Regions from separate parts of the Spirillospora sp. NPDC127506 genome, predicted to be linked through region 1. Evidence: riboswitches for the same ligand, from Rfam matches in the RefSeq annotation. Region 1 holds a riboswitch; the other holds the start of a gene.
The links. Region 1 has a riboswitch for glycine ahead of gcvT (glycine cleavage system aminomethyltransferase GcvT). Riboswitches for the same ligand answer to the same signal wherever they lie in the genome.

Region 1 (6,617 bases):
GGACGATGCCGGCGGCGCCGTTCGTGGGGGCGGTGACGATGCGCCCGCCGGCGGCGTTCTCCTCGTTCACCGCGAGCGCGAAGAGGGTGACCCAGTCCATCGCGTGGAGCGGGTCGGACGCCTTCTCGGCCGAGAGCCCGCGGTGGAGCTGGGGCGCGCGGCGGCGCACCTTCAGCCCGCCGGGGAGGAGGCCCTCCCGGGTGCAGCCCCGGGCCACGCAGTCCTGCATGACGCGCCAGAGGGCGAGCAGCTCCTCGCGGACCTCCTCGGGGGTGCGGCCGAACGCCGTCTCGTTCTCCAGCATCAGCGCGGAGACGGACAGGCCCGTCTCGCGGCAGCGGTCGAGGAGGGCGGCGGCCGTGTCGAACGGGTGGGGGAGGACGGTGTCGTCGGCCTTGATGCGGTCGGCGCCGGTGGCGTTCTCGTCCACGACGAAGCCGCCGCCGACCGAGTAGTAGACCTTGGACCGCAGCTCTTCGCCGCCGCCGGCGTAGGCGGTGAAGCGCATGCCGTTGGGGTGGCCGGGCAGCGACTCCCTGCGCTCGAAGCGCAGGTGCTCGTTGACCACGAAGGGGATGTCGTGGTCGTCGAAGAGGCGCAGCGCCCCGCGTTCGCGGATCGCCGCCAGGCGTTCGTCCACCCGGTCCACGTCGACCAGTTCCGGCTTGTCGCCCTCCAGGCCGAGCATGACGGCCTTGTCGCTGCCGTGGCCCTTACCGGTGAGGCCTAGCGAGCCGTAGAGCACGACCCGCACCGAGGCGGTCTTCTCCAGCAGCCCGTCGCGTTCCAGGCCGCGGGCGAAACGGTGGGCCGCCGCCATCGGGCCGCCGGTGTGGGACGACGACGGGCCGATGCCGATCTTGAACAGGTCGAAGACGCTGATGGCCATGAGCTACCTCGTTGTAGCTGCGCCCCCTCCCGGCGGCGGGAGGGGGCGCGGAGACGTCACAGGTCGGGATACAGGGGATGCTCGTCCGCCAGCGCCTTCACCCGGGCCGCGAGGGCGTCGCGGTCGAAGGACGGCTGGAGGGCGAGCGCGATCACGTCCGCGACCTCCGCGAAGTCGTCGGCGGTGAAGCCGCGGGTGGCGAGGGCCGGCGTGCCGATGCGCAGGCCGGACGTGACCATCGGCGGGCGCGGGTCGTTCGGCACCGCGTTGCGGTTCACCGTGATGCCGACGTCGTGCAGGCGGTCCTCGGCGTCGCGCCCGGTGAGGTCGGAGTCCACCAGGTCGACCAGGACGAGGTGGACGTCCGTCCCGCCGGTGAGGACCTTCACGCCCGCCTTGGCGGAGTCCTCGGCGAGGAGGCGCTCCGCGAGCAGCTTCGCGCCCTCGACGGTGCGGGCCTGCCGGGCCTTGAACTCCTCCGACGCGGCGATCTTGAGGGCGACGGCCTTGGCGGCGATCACGTGCTCCAGCGGGCCGCCCTGCATGCCGGGGAACACCGCCGAGTTGATCTTCTTGCCGAACTCCTCGCGGGCGAGGATCAGCCCGCCGCGCGGGCCGCCGAGCGTCTTGTGCGTGGTCGTCGTGACGATGTCCGCGTGCGGGACCGGCGACGGGTGCAGCCCCGCCGCGACGAGCCCGGCGAAGTGCGCCATGTCGACCATGAGCAGCGCCCCGACCGAGTCGGCGATCTTGCGGAACGCCGGGAAGTCGAGCTGCCGCGGGTACGCCGACCAGCCCGCCACGATCATCTTGGGCCGGTGCTCGGCCGCGAGCGAGGCGACCTCGTCCATGTCGACCAGGCCGTCCTCGGCGCGGACGTGGTACGGCACCACGTTCAGCGTCTTGCCCGAGTAGTTCAGCCGCATCCCGTGGGTCAGGTGGCCGCCGTGCGCGAGGTCGAGCCCCAGGATCGTGTCGCCGTGCTGCAGCAGCGCGAAGTACACCGCCGTGTTGGCCTGCGCCCCGCTGTGCGGCTGGACGTTCGCGTGCTCGGCGCCGAACAGCGCCTTCGCCCGGTCGATGGCGAGCTGCTCGGTGACGTCGACGTACTCGCAGCCGCCGTAGTACCGCCTGCCCGGGTAGCCCTCGGCGTACTTGTTCGTCAGCACGGAGCCCTGCGCCTCCAGCACGGAGACCGGCGCGAAGTTCTCCGACGCGATCATTTCCAGCGTGGACTGCTGGCGGCGCAGCTCCGCGGCGACGGCCTCGGCGACCTCGGGATCGGCCGCCGCGAGGGAGTCGTAGAGGCTCATGCTTCCTCGATCAGCTTCTCGTAGGCGGCCGAGTCGAGCAGGTCGCCGGGCTCGTCGGAGATCCGCACCTTGAAGATCCAGCCCTCGCCGTACGGGTCGTCGTTGATCACCTTCGGCTCGTCCACCACCGCGCTGTTGATCGCGGTGACCTCGCCGCTGACCGGGGAGTACAGGTCGCTCACCGACTTGGTCGACTCGACCTCGCCGCAGGGCTCGCCCGCCTCGACGGTGTCGCCCTCGGACGGCTGCAGCTCGAGGTAGACGATCTCGCCGAGCGCGTCGGCGGCGTGCGCCGTGATGCCGACGGTGACGATGCCGTCCTCGCCGCCGAGGCCGGACACCCACTCGTGCTCTTCGCTGTAGCGGAGCTGCTCCGGAACGCTCACGATGTTCTCTCTCTTTCAGGGACGCTTGTAGAACGGCAGGTCGACCACGTCCACCGGCTCGTGCCGGCCGCGGACGTCCACGGCCAGGCCCGACTCCTCGACGCCGCTGTCGAGGTAGGCCAGGGCGATCGGCTTGCCCAGTGTGGGCGAAGGGGCGCCGCTCGTCACCACCCCGCACGGCGTGCCGCCGGACGTGACGACCTGGTACCCCTTCCGCGGCGCGCGACGCCCGCGCGCGGCCAGTCCCACGAGCCTACGGCCCGGCGGGGTCTGCGCCTGCGCCGCCAGGGCCGCCTTGCCCACGAAATCGACGGGCTTGTCCAGCTTCACGACCCGGCCGAGGCCCGCCTCGAACGGGTTGGTCTCGGCGGTCAGCTCGTTGCCGTACAGCGGCATGCCCGCTTCCAGGCGCAGCGAGTCGCGCGCCGCGAGCCCCGCCGGGACGACCCCGTCCACCGCGGCGAGCGCCCGCCACAGCGGGACCGCGTCGGAGGCGTCCACGAACAGCTCGAAGCCGTCCTCGCCCGTGTACCCGGTGCGGGCGACCAGCGCGTCGACGCCCGCGACCCGGTCCGCCAGGATCGCGTAGTACCTGAGGCCGGCGAGCGTCGCCTCGGTGAACCGTTCGAGGATCTCCTGCGAGCGCGGGCCCTGCAGGGCGATCAGCGCGTAGGCGTCGGAGCGGTCGTCGACGACCGCCTCGAAGCCCGCCGCCCGCTCGGTCAGCGCGTCCCGGACGACGGCGGTGTTCGCGGCGTTCGCGACGACCATCCAGGTCTGCGCTTCGCCCCCGCGGCCGCCTCCCGCCGCCTCCCGGTCGGCGAGCCGGTACACGATCAGGTCGTCGAGGACGCCGCCGTCCGGCGCGCAGAGCATCGTGTAGCGGGCCTTGCCGACCGCCATCGGGGACAGGTTCCCGACCAGCGCGTAGTCGAGGGCCGCCCCGGCGCCCGGCCCGGACACGAAGATCTCCCCCATGTGCGACAGGTCGAACAGCCCGGCGCCGGTGCGGACGGCCTCGTGCTCGGCCGTCTCGCTCCTGTAGCGCAGCGGCATCAGGTAGCCGGCGAAGTCGACCATGTTCGCGCCGAGGTCCCGGTGGACCTCGTGCAGCGGGGTGGTCTTCGGCTCGGCGGACTTTGACTCGGCGGACATCGGTTCGGCTCCTTCGTCACGGGCGCGTGGTCCATCGTCCCACTCGCGCACCGGGCGTCTCGGTGCCTCCCCCTCTGTCATCTGCGCCTGAGAGCTTCACCCGCCTGCACGCGGGCTTTCACCTTCGGCGGGGGACCGGGTCCCCGCTTTCCAGAGGTCGCCTGGCCCGTGCGGTCCGTGGGCCTGAGAGGTTCCGGGGAGGATTTGCTCCTTCGGCGCCCCACGCCGGCTGCGTGGGACTCTCCCGCACGGGATCAACGGCTGACCGCAAATCTAGCAGCGGCCCTGCCCCGCGACCACCCGCCGTCAGCCCGCCGGCGACGGCGACGCGGACAGCGACCTCACGCACGCCCGCAGGGCCGCCTTCATCTTCTCCAGCTCCGCCTTGCCGGGCGTCGTCGACGGGTTCGGGCTCGGCAGTTTCACGCCCTGGCGGTGCATGCAGTCGTTGAACCTCTCGGCCGCGCTGGACGGTCCGGGCGTCGGCGCGCCGCCTTTCCCGGGCGCGCCGGACGGCGCCGACGCCGGTGCCGAGGCCGCGGGCGAGGGCGGTGCGCCTTTGCCGTCGCCGGAGCCGCCGTCGCCGGAGCCGCCGTCGCCGGAGCCGCCGCATCCGCTGAGCGCCAGCACGAGCGCCAGCACCGCCACATGACCGAGCTTCAAGGTGGACCTCCGTGCACCGGGGACGGGACCGGCCCATGATGCGCGGGCGGGGCGGCGCGCGGATATCGCGGCGCGTGCCAATGCCGCGGGCCCGGTTTAGCAACTCGCATCAAACGGGCGTCCGCGCAGTCTCGGTTGACTTAAACCGGATCGGGTTCCGTAACGTACCCTGAGTTGGTCACCCGAGATCACCCGCGGTGAGCGCGGGCGCACGAGTTGAAGGGCACGCCGGATGGTCTACCTGGCGGGAATGCTGATCCTGTTCTTCGGCCTGCTGGTGTCCATCGCGCTGCACGAGCTCGGGCATTTCTCCTTCGCCAAGCTCTTCAAGGTGCGGACGACCCAGTTCATGGTCGGGTTCGGGCCGACGATGTGGTCCAGGCGCAAGGGCGAGACCGAGTACGGCGTCAAGTGGATCCCGCTCGGCGGCTACATCCGCATGATCGGGATGCTGCCGCCGCGCAAGGGCGACGCCCCCGGGCAGGTGCGGCAGGTCAGCACCGGCCCGTGGCAGGGGCTCATCGAGTCGGCCCGCGGCGCCGCGATGGAGGAGATCAGGCCGGGCGACGAGGACCGCGTGTTCTACGCCAAGAAGTGGTGGCAGAAGATGCTCATCATGTTCGGCGGCCCCGCGATGAACCTGGTGCTCGCGGTGATGTTCTTCGCGATCCTGCTGATGGGGATCGGCGTCAAGCAGCCGCAGCCGGTGATCGAGCAGGTCCACGACTGCATGGTGCCCGCCAGCCAGTCGCAGCTGAAGGACTGCCCGGCGAACGCCGCCCCCACCCCGGCCGCGCAGGTCGGGCTGAAGGCCGGCGACCGTATCGTGTCGTTCGGCGGCAAGAAGATCGACGACTACGACGAGCTGCGGGTGCTGATCCGCGACAGCGGCGGCAGGACCGTCCCGATGACCGTCGAGCGCGGCGGGCGGAACCTGCGGCTCGACGTGCCGATCACCCGCAACCAGATGCACGACCTGGACGACCCCGACAAGATCGTCAACGTCGGGTTCCTCGGCATCACGCCGGCGCAGGCGATGGAGCGGCAGGGGCCGGGCGCGGTCGCGAGCACGATGACCGACCTGACCGCGCGCACCGCGGGCGCGCTCTTCCGGATGCCGCAGAAGATGGTCGGCGTCTGGAACGCCGCGTTCGGCGACGAGAAGCGCGACCCGAACGGGCCGGTCGGCGTCGTCGGCGTCAGCCGGATCGGCGGCGAGGTCGCCGCGTCCCACGACTACACCGGCGCCGAGAAGGTGTCGTTCTTCGTGATGCTGCTCGGGTCGCTGAACCTCGCGGTCGGGCTGTTCAACCTCGTCCCGCTGCTCCCGCTGGACGGCGGCCACATCGCCGGCGCCCTGCTGGAGGCCGTGAAGAAGGCGTTCGCGAAGATCTTCCGCAGGCCCGACCCCGGCTACGTGGACGTCGCCAAGGCGCTGCCGGTCACGTACGTGATGGCGGTCGTGCTGATCGTCATGGGCGGCCTGCTGATCTACGCCGACCTCGTGAACCCCGTCACCGTCACGGGATAGCGGGCATCTCGCCCGTCTTCCGGAAATCGTTCAGCGCGGCGAGGTAGGGCTCGATGTCGAGGCCCTGCGCGGCGAGCCACGCGTCCGACCCGTAGGTGCCGGAGTAGCGCTCGCCGCCGTCGCAGATCAGCGTGACGACGCTGCCGCGCTCGCCGCGCGCCCGCATCTCCGCGATCAGCTCCGCCGCGCCCCACATGTTGGTGCCGGTCGAGCCGCCCACGTTGCGGCCGCTGACCTCGGCCGTCCAGCGCATCGCCGCGACGGACGCCGCGTCCGGCACCCGGATCATCCGGTCGATGACCGTCGGCAGGAACGACGGCTCCACGCGGGGCCGGCCGATGCCCTCGATCCGCGAGCCGGCCGCCGTCCGGTCCGGGTCGCCGTCGGCGAACGAGCCGTGGAACGCCGAGCCCTCGGGGTCGACGACGGCGAGCCGCGTCTGGAACCGCCGGTAGCGCGCGTACCGGCCGATCGTCGCGGACGTCCCGCCGGTGCCCGCGCCGACCACGATCCAGGACGGCTCCGGGAACCGCTCCAGCCGCATCTGCTCGAAGATCGACTCGGCGATGTTGTTGTTGCCGCGCCAGTCCGTCGCGCGCTCGGCGTAGGTGAACTGGTCCATGAAGTGCCCGCCGCACCCGGCCGCGAGCCGCCGCGCCTCGTCGTAGATCGCGGACGGG
Region 2 (6,617 bases), on a different contig from region 1:
CCACGGGATGATAGAAGCCGGAGGTCCGCGTGGCGGTGAGCAGCGGCGAGGGCAAGGCGACCCCCGACAGGCACATGGCGTCCCGCCGTGCCGGAGAGCAGGGCCTGCTCTTCGACACGCAGGTGTCCGTGCCGCCGGAGGATGTCGGCTACCGCGGCCCGACGGCGTGCGCCGCGGCGGGGATCACCTACCGGCAGCTCGACTACTGGGCGCGGACGAAACTGGTGGAGCCGAGCGTGCGCGCCGCGCAGGGCTCGGGCAGCCAGCGGCTGTACAGCTTCCGCGACATCCTGGTGCTCAAGGTCGTGAAGCGGCTGCTCGACACCGGCGTGTCGCTCCAGCAGATCCGGACGGCCGTCACGCACCTGCGGGATCGCGGCGTGCGGGACCTCGCGCAGATCACCCTGATGAGCGACGGCGTCAGCGTCTACGAATGCACGTCGGCGGACGAGGTCGTCGACCTCCTCCAAGGCGGCCAGGGCGTGTTCGGCATAGCGCTCGGACGCGTCTGGCAGGAGGTCGAGGGCAGCCTCGCCGAACTCCCCGGGGAACGGGCCGCCGCGGACCCTCCCCACCACCCCCACGATGAGCTCGCCAACCGCCGGCGGGCGCGCCGCACCGGCTGACGCTCAGAGCGCCTCCTTGCGCTGCAGGTAGGCGAACGCCCCCCAGCCCGGCAGCACCGGCAGCCAGAGAGTGAAGAGCCGGTACAGAAGGACCGCGGACGTCGCCGTCTCCGCGGAGAGCCCCGAGATCGTCAACGCGAGGGTGAGAGCGCCCTCCACGGCGCCCAGGCCGCCCGGCGTCGGCGCCGCCGAACCCACGGCGTTCGCGGTGAGGAACACCAGCACCACCGTCGTCCACGGCAGCGAACCGCCGAACGAGCGGATCGAGGAGTCCAGGCACAGGACGAACGCGAGCGTGAGCAGCACCGTGCCGCCGATGCCGGTGAACAGCTTCGTCGGGGACTGGAGCACGTCCACCAGCCGGGGGACCACGCCCGAGAACATGCTCTTCAGCCGCGACGTGACCACGCGGCGGACGCGGGGCACCGTCAGCGTCAGGCCGGCCAGAAGCCCCAGCGCCAGCACCGCGATCACGATCGTCCGGGACGGCGCCAAGTCCTGCGTCGCCTTCGCGGTCGAGCCGGTGAGGAAGCCGAACAGGACGAGCAGCAGGATGTGCGTGACCATCCCGACCAGCTGCGATGCCCCCACGCTCGCCACGGCGAGCGCCGGCCGCACCCCCGAGCGCTGCAGGAAGCGGGTGTTGACCGCCACGCCGCCCACCGCGGCGGGCGCGACGAGCTTCACGAACGACGCGGCGACCTGCACCAGGACCGTCCGGCCCAGCGGCAGGCGCTCCGGGACGAAGCCCATCAGCATGAACGCCGCCGCGACATAGCTGAGCACCGCCGCGCCGAGGGCCGCGGCGACCCAGTGCCAGCTCGCCGTGGCCGCCAGGTAGCCGACGTCCAGGCTGGTCACCTGCGGGATGACGATGTACGCGGCGAACGACAGGGCCACCACGCTGACGATCGTGCGGGGCCGGAACCGCTCCAGCCGCGCCGGCGCCGCCTCGACCTCCGGCTTCAGCCGGACGATCTGCTCCCGGATCCGGGTCAGCAACTCCCGGTCGCGCCGCAGCGCCTGCCGCGTCGTCCGGGACAGCGCCACCCGCTGCAGCAGCGGCACCGCCCCGCCGAGCGCCTCCTCGCCGAGCACCGACGCGGCGGTCCGCACCGCCCGCTCCGGCCCGGCCCGCAGCGCCAGCGTGGTGAGCAGCTGCGCCAGATCGAGCCGCAGCGCCAGATCGCCCGCCGCCGTCTCCCCGGCGCGCAGGTCGGTCACGTAGGCGAGGCCGTCCTCGCCGATCAGCAGCGCCCCGTCCTGCAGCCGCCGGTGCGCGAGCCGGCCCCCCTGCATCGCCCGGAACTGCCGCCATATGTCGGTGAGCAGCTCGTCGGTGACCTCCTCGTCGGGGACGTCGCCGAGCCGCCGCCCCGGCACGTGCTCGTAGGCCAGCAGCGCCGCCTCCGTGCCGACCTCGCAGGTGCCGGCCAGCCGCGGGGTGCGGGCGCCCGCCGCGTCCACCGCGTACGCCATCAGCGACTCCTGCTCCAGCGACCGGCGCAGCGACCGCAGCGTCCGCCCGCTCGTGGCGCCGCGCAGCCGCAGCAGCCGCCAGATCCGGTACAGCAGCCCGGCGGTCTGCTGGTCGCGGTCCAGGACCCGGACCTCCAGGTCCCAGTCGCCGTGGACGCCCCGGCAGGCGGGCGGGCGGGCGCCGTACCCGCCGCCGCCGGGCGCGAGGACGACGCCGTAGCGGCGCCCGTCCTCGGTGTCGTCGGAGGGCTCGTCGAGCCGCGCGCCCCGCTTCGGCCGCAGCCCGAGCCGCTCCAGCGACGCCACCACCGCCCGGCCCGCCGGCCGCGGGTTCGGCGTGCCGACCGCGTACAGCGTGCCGTGCCCGATGGCGCGGCCGAGGCAGTAGGTGGCGGCGAGCGCGGCGACGGAGGCGTAGGACGCGGTGAGCCCGGTCAGCGCCGCCAGCCCGATCATGGTCCAGGTCGCGGCCTGCCAACGGGCGCGGCCCGCCATCCCGACCGCGCTCACGAACGCGATCACGGGCGCGATGTCGGTGTGCACGGGCGCGGTCTCGGTGCCGCCCCAGATCAGCGAGTCGAGCACGCCGCCCGGCGCCGCCCGCACCACCAGGTCGTCCAGGCCCACCGTGATCCCGAACGCGATCACGGCGGCGAGCAGCGCGATCGCGACGCGCGTCCCGTCCTTGCGGAACAGCCGCTCGACGGCGAACGCGATCGGCACCGCCAGCACCCCGAAGCTCGACACCAGCGTCGCCAGCGTCAGCAGCAGCCGCGGCGCGTGCGCGGTGCCCTCCGCGATGTCGGTCTGCAGGCCGTGCGTGGTCTGCTGCGCGATCGACACCAGCAGCATCACCGCCGCCAGCCCCACCACCGACGCCGCGAACCTGATCGCGTCGGACGGCCGGCGGATCCGGTCGGGCTGGGCGGGCTCGTCGACGGGCACGCCGGCGGTCGCGCCGTGCCGCGGGCGCACCGTGCCGTCGTGGGTCTGTGTCACGCCGTACCGCCGCCCTGACCGTCCGCCATCGTGATCAGCGTCCCAGAATCCGGGGCGCGGCGTCGAGTGCCGTCCCGGCCCCCGGCCGGTCGCGCGTGCACCTCGCAGCCCCATCTCCGTCCCCGTGGCCCGAGGTCCGTCTTGTCCCAGGTGAGTGAGCACATCGTACCGGCCGGTACCACCCGGGGCGGTGGGGACGGCACCCGTGTCCGCGCGGGGGACGCCCCCACCCGCCGGGGCCCGGGACGACCGCAAGGACCCGGCTTTGGGTAGGGTTTCGTGAGGACATGCCGTCGACCCTGGGCGGGAGAGACCCCGTGCAGCCAGCGCGGGGCGCCGAAGGGGCAACCTCCCCGGAACCTCTCAGGCAAAAGGACCGCTCGGGCGAGGCACCTCTGGAAAGCAGGCGTCGATCCCCGCGGGCGGGGAAGGCGGCTCACCGAAGGGGAAATCCCGCCGCGCGGGTGAAGCTCTCAGGTGCCGATGACAGAGGGGGAGACCTGCCGCCGGCCCGCGCCGGCGGCGGACCTGAGCGACCGCAGCAGCCAGGAGGCTCTCCATGACCGCCCAGTTCTTCGCCCCCGTGGCCGCGCCGCAGCGGCCGCGCGCCGTGTTCGCCGACCGGCACATCGGCCCCGGCCCGGACGACCACGCCCGGATGCTGGCCGCCATCGGCTACTCCGGCGCCGAGGCGCTGATCGACGCCGCGGTCCCCGCCGCGATCCGCACCGGCCGCCCGCTGGACCTGCCGCCCGCGCTCAGCGAGTCCGCCGCGCTGGACCGGCTCCGCGAGCTGGCGTCCCGCAACACCGTGCTGACGTCCATGATCGGCCTCGGCTACCACGGGACGACCACCCCCGGCGTGATCATGCGGAACGTCCTGGAGAACCCCGGCTGGTACACCGCCTACACGCCCTACCAGCCGGAGATCTCGCAGGGCCGGCTCGAGGCGCTGCTGAACTTCCAGACCGTGGTCGCCGACCTGACCGGGCTGCCCGTCGCGAACGCCTCCCTGCTGGACGAGGGCACCGCCGCCGCCGAGGCGATGGCCCTCGCGCACCGCGTGTCCAAGCGCAAGGAGCCCGGGACGTTCCTCGTCGACGCCGACGCGCTCCCGCAGACCGCCGAGGTCATCCGGACCCGGGCGGTCCCGCTGGGCATCGAGGTGGTGACCGCAGACCTGTCCGAGGGGCTGCCGGACGGCGACTTCTTCGGCGTCCTGCTGCAGTACCCGGGCGCGTCCGGGGCCGTCCGCGACCTGGCGCCGGTCATCGCGCAGGCGCACGAGCGCGGCGCGAAGGCGGTCGTGGCCGCCGACCTGCTGGCGCTGACGCTGCTGCGCCCGCCGGGCGAGTCCGGCGCCGACATCGCCGTGGGCTCCGCGCAGCGGTTCGGCGTCCCCTACGGCTTCGGCGGCCCGCACGCCGGCTACATGGCGGTCGGCGAGGGCATCCAGCGGCAGCTGCCCGGACGCCTCGTCGGCGTGTCCGTCGACGCCGACGGCGCGACCGCCTACCGGCTGGCGCTGCAGACCCGCGAGCAGCACATCCGCCGCGAGAAGGCCACCAGCAACATCTGCACCGCCCAGGTCCTCCTCGCCGTGATGGCGGGCATGTACGCCGTCTACCACGGCCCCGAGGGGCTGGCCGCGATAGCGCAGCGCGCGCACCGCCGCGCCGCCGAGATCGCCGCCGGGCTGCGCGCCGCCGGCGTCGAGGTCGTGCACGGCGCGTTCTTCGACACCGTCCTCGCCCGCGTGCCCGGACGGGCCGCCGAGGTCGTCGCCGCGGCCCGCGAGCGCGGGATCAACCTGCGCCAGGACGGCCCCGACCGCGTCGGCGTCGCCTGCGACGAGACCACGCTGCCCGAGCACGTCGCCGCCGTCCTCGACGCGTTCGGCGCCGCCCCCGCCGGCGACGCCGCCGAGGCGATCCCGGACGCGCTGCGCCGCGAGAGCCCCTACCTCACCCACCCGGTCTTCCACGCGCACCGCTCCGAGACCGCGATGCTGCGCTACCTGCGCCGCCTCCAGGACAAGGACGTCGCGCTCGACCGGTCCATGATCCCGCTCGGCTCCTGCACGATGAAGCTGAACGCGACCGCCGAGATGGAGCCGATCACCTGGCCGCAGTTCGCGGACATCCACCCGTTCGCGCCCGTCGACCAGGCCGCCGGCTACCTCGAGCTGATCGGCGAGCTGGAGGACGCCCTCGCCGAGATCACCGGGTACGCGAAGGTGTCCGTCCAGCCGAACGCGGGCTCGCAGGGCGAGCTGGCCGGGCTCCTCGCGATCCGCGGCTACCACGCGTCCCGCGGCGAGGAGCACCGCGACGTCTGCCTGATCCCCTCCTCGGCGCACGGCACCAACGCCGCCAGCGCCGCCATGGCCGGGATGCGCGTCGTCGTCGTGAAGTGCGACGAGGGCGGCAACGTGGCGCTGGACGATCTGCACGCCAAGATCGACCAGCACCGCGGCCGGCTCGCCGCGATCATGGTGACCTACCCGTCCACGCACGGCGTCTTCGAGGAGACGATCACCGAGGTGTGCGGCGCCGTCCACGAGGCGGGCGGCCAGGTCTACGTCGACGGCGCCAACCTGAACGCGCTCGTCGGCCTCGCCCGCCCCGGCGAGTTCGGCTCGGACGTCTCGCACCTCAACCTGCACAAGACGTTCTGCATCCCGCACGGCGGCGGCGGGCCCGGCGTCGGCCCGATCGGCGTCCGCGAGCACCTCGTCCCGTTCCTGCCGAACCACCCGCTCCGCGCGGAGGCGGGCCCGGAGACGGGCGTCGGCCCGGTCTCCGCGGCCCCGTGGGGGTCGGCGGGCATCCTGCCGATCTCCTGGGCCTACATCGCCATGATGGGCCCGGACGGCCTGCGCGCCGCCACCGAGGGCGCGATCATCGCCGCGAACTACCTCGCCGCGCGGCTCGCCCCGCACTACCCGATCCTCTACACCGGCCGGAACGGCCTGGTCGCGCACGAGTGCATCGCCGACCTCCGCAAGATCACCAAGGAGACGGGGATCACCGCCGAGGACGTCGCCAAGCGCCTCATCGACTACGGCTTCCACGCCCCGACGCTCTCCTTCCCGGTGGCCGGCACGCTGATGATCGAGCCCACCGAGTCCGAGGACCTCGCCGAGCTCGACCGCTTCTGCGACGCCATGATCGCGATCCGCCGGGAGATCCAGCGGGTCGCCGACGGCTCCTACGACCGCGAGGACAACCCGCTCAAGAACGCCCCGCACACCGCCGCCTGCCTGCTCTCCGACGACTGGAAGCACCCCTACACCCGCGAGGAGGCCGCCTACCCCGTCCCGTCCCTGCGCGAGGGCAAGTACTGGCCTCCCGTCCGCCGGATAGACCAGGCCTACGGCGACCGCAACCTGGTCTGCTCATGCCCGCCGCCCGAGGCGTTCGAGGACTGACCGGCCCGCCCCTGGGCGAATTCATGATCTTGATGGGGGTTTCGGGGTGTCGTCGCGGGACGCGGCGGGGCCGGGTCGCTAGT

Region 2: linked by a shared signal. The riboswitch ahead of gcvP (aminomethyl-transferring glycine dehydrogenase) and the one ahead of gcvT (glycine cleavage system aminomethyltransferase GcvT) in region 1 are both predicted to bind glycine.

What each region holds. Positions count from the first base shown of each region.
Region 1 is NZ_JBEORG010000001.1:307,301-313,917, forward strand. It holds gene ABTW95_RS01485 (L-serine ammonia-lyase) at 1-889, opposite strand, end outside; gene glyA (serine hydroxymethyltransferase) at 946-2,202, opposite strand; gene gcvH (glycine cleavage system protein GcvH) at 2,199-2,588, opposite strand; gene gcvT (glycine cleavage system aminomethyltransferase GcvT) at 2,604-3,743, opposite strand; glycine riboswitch at 3,815-3,900, opposite strand; glycine riboswitch at 3,905-4,000, opposite strand; gene ABTW95_RS01505 (hypothetical protein) at 4,050-4,406, opposite strand; gene ABTW95_RS01510 (M50 family metallopeptidase) at 4,639-5,937, shown strand; gene cds1 (L-cysteine desulfhydrase Cds1) at 5,927-6,617, opposite strand, start outside.
Region 2 is NZ_JBEORG010000035.1:4,382-10,998, forward strand. It holds gene ABTW95_RS27435 (MerR family transcriptional regulator) at 30-626, shown strand; gene ABTW95_RS27440 (lysylphosphatidylglycerol synthase transmembrane domain-containing protein) at 630-3,104, opposite strand; glycine riboswitch at 3,399-3,493, shown strand; glycine riboswitch at 3,494-3,604, shown strand; gene gcvP (aminomethyl-transferring glycine dehydrogenase) at 3,664-6,534, shown strand.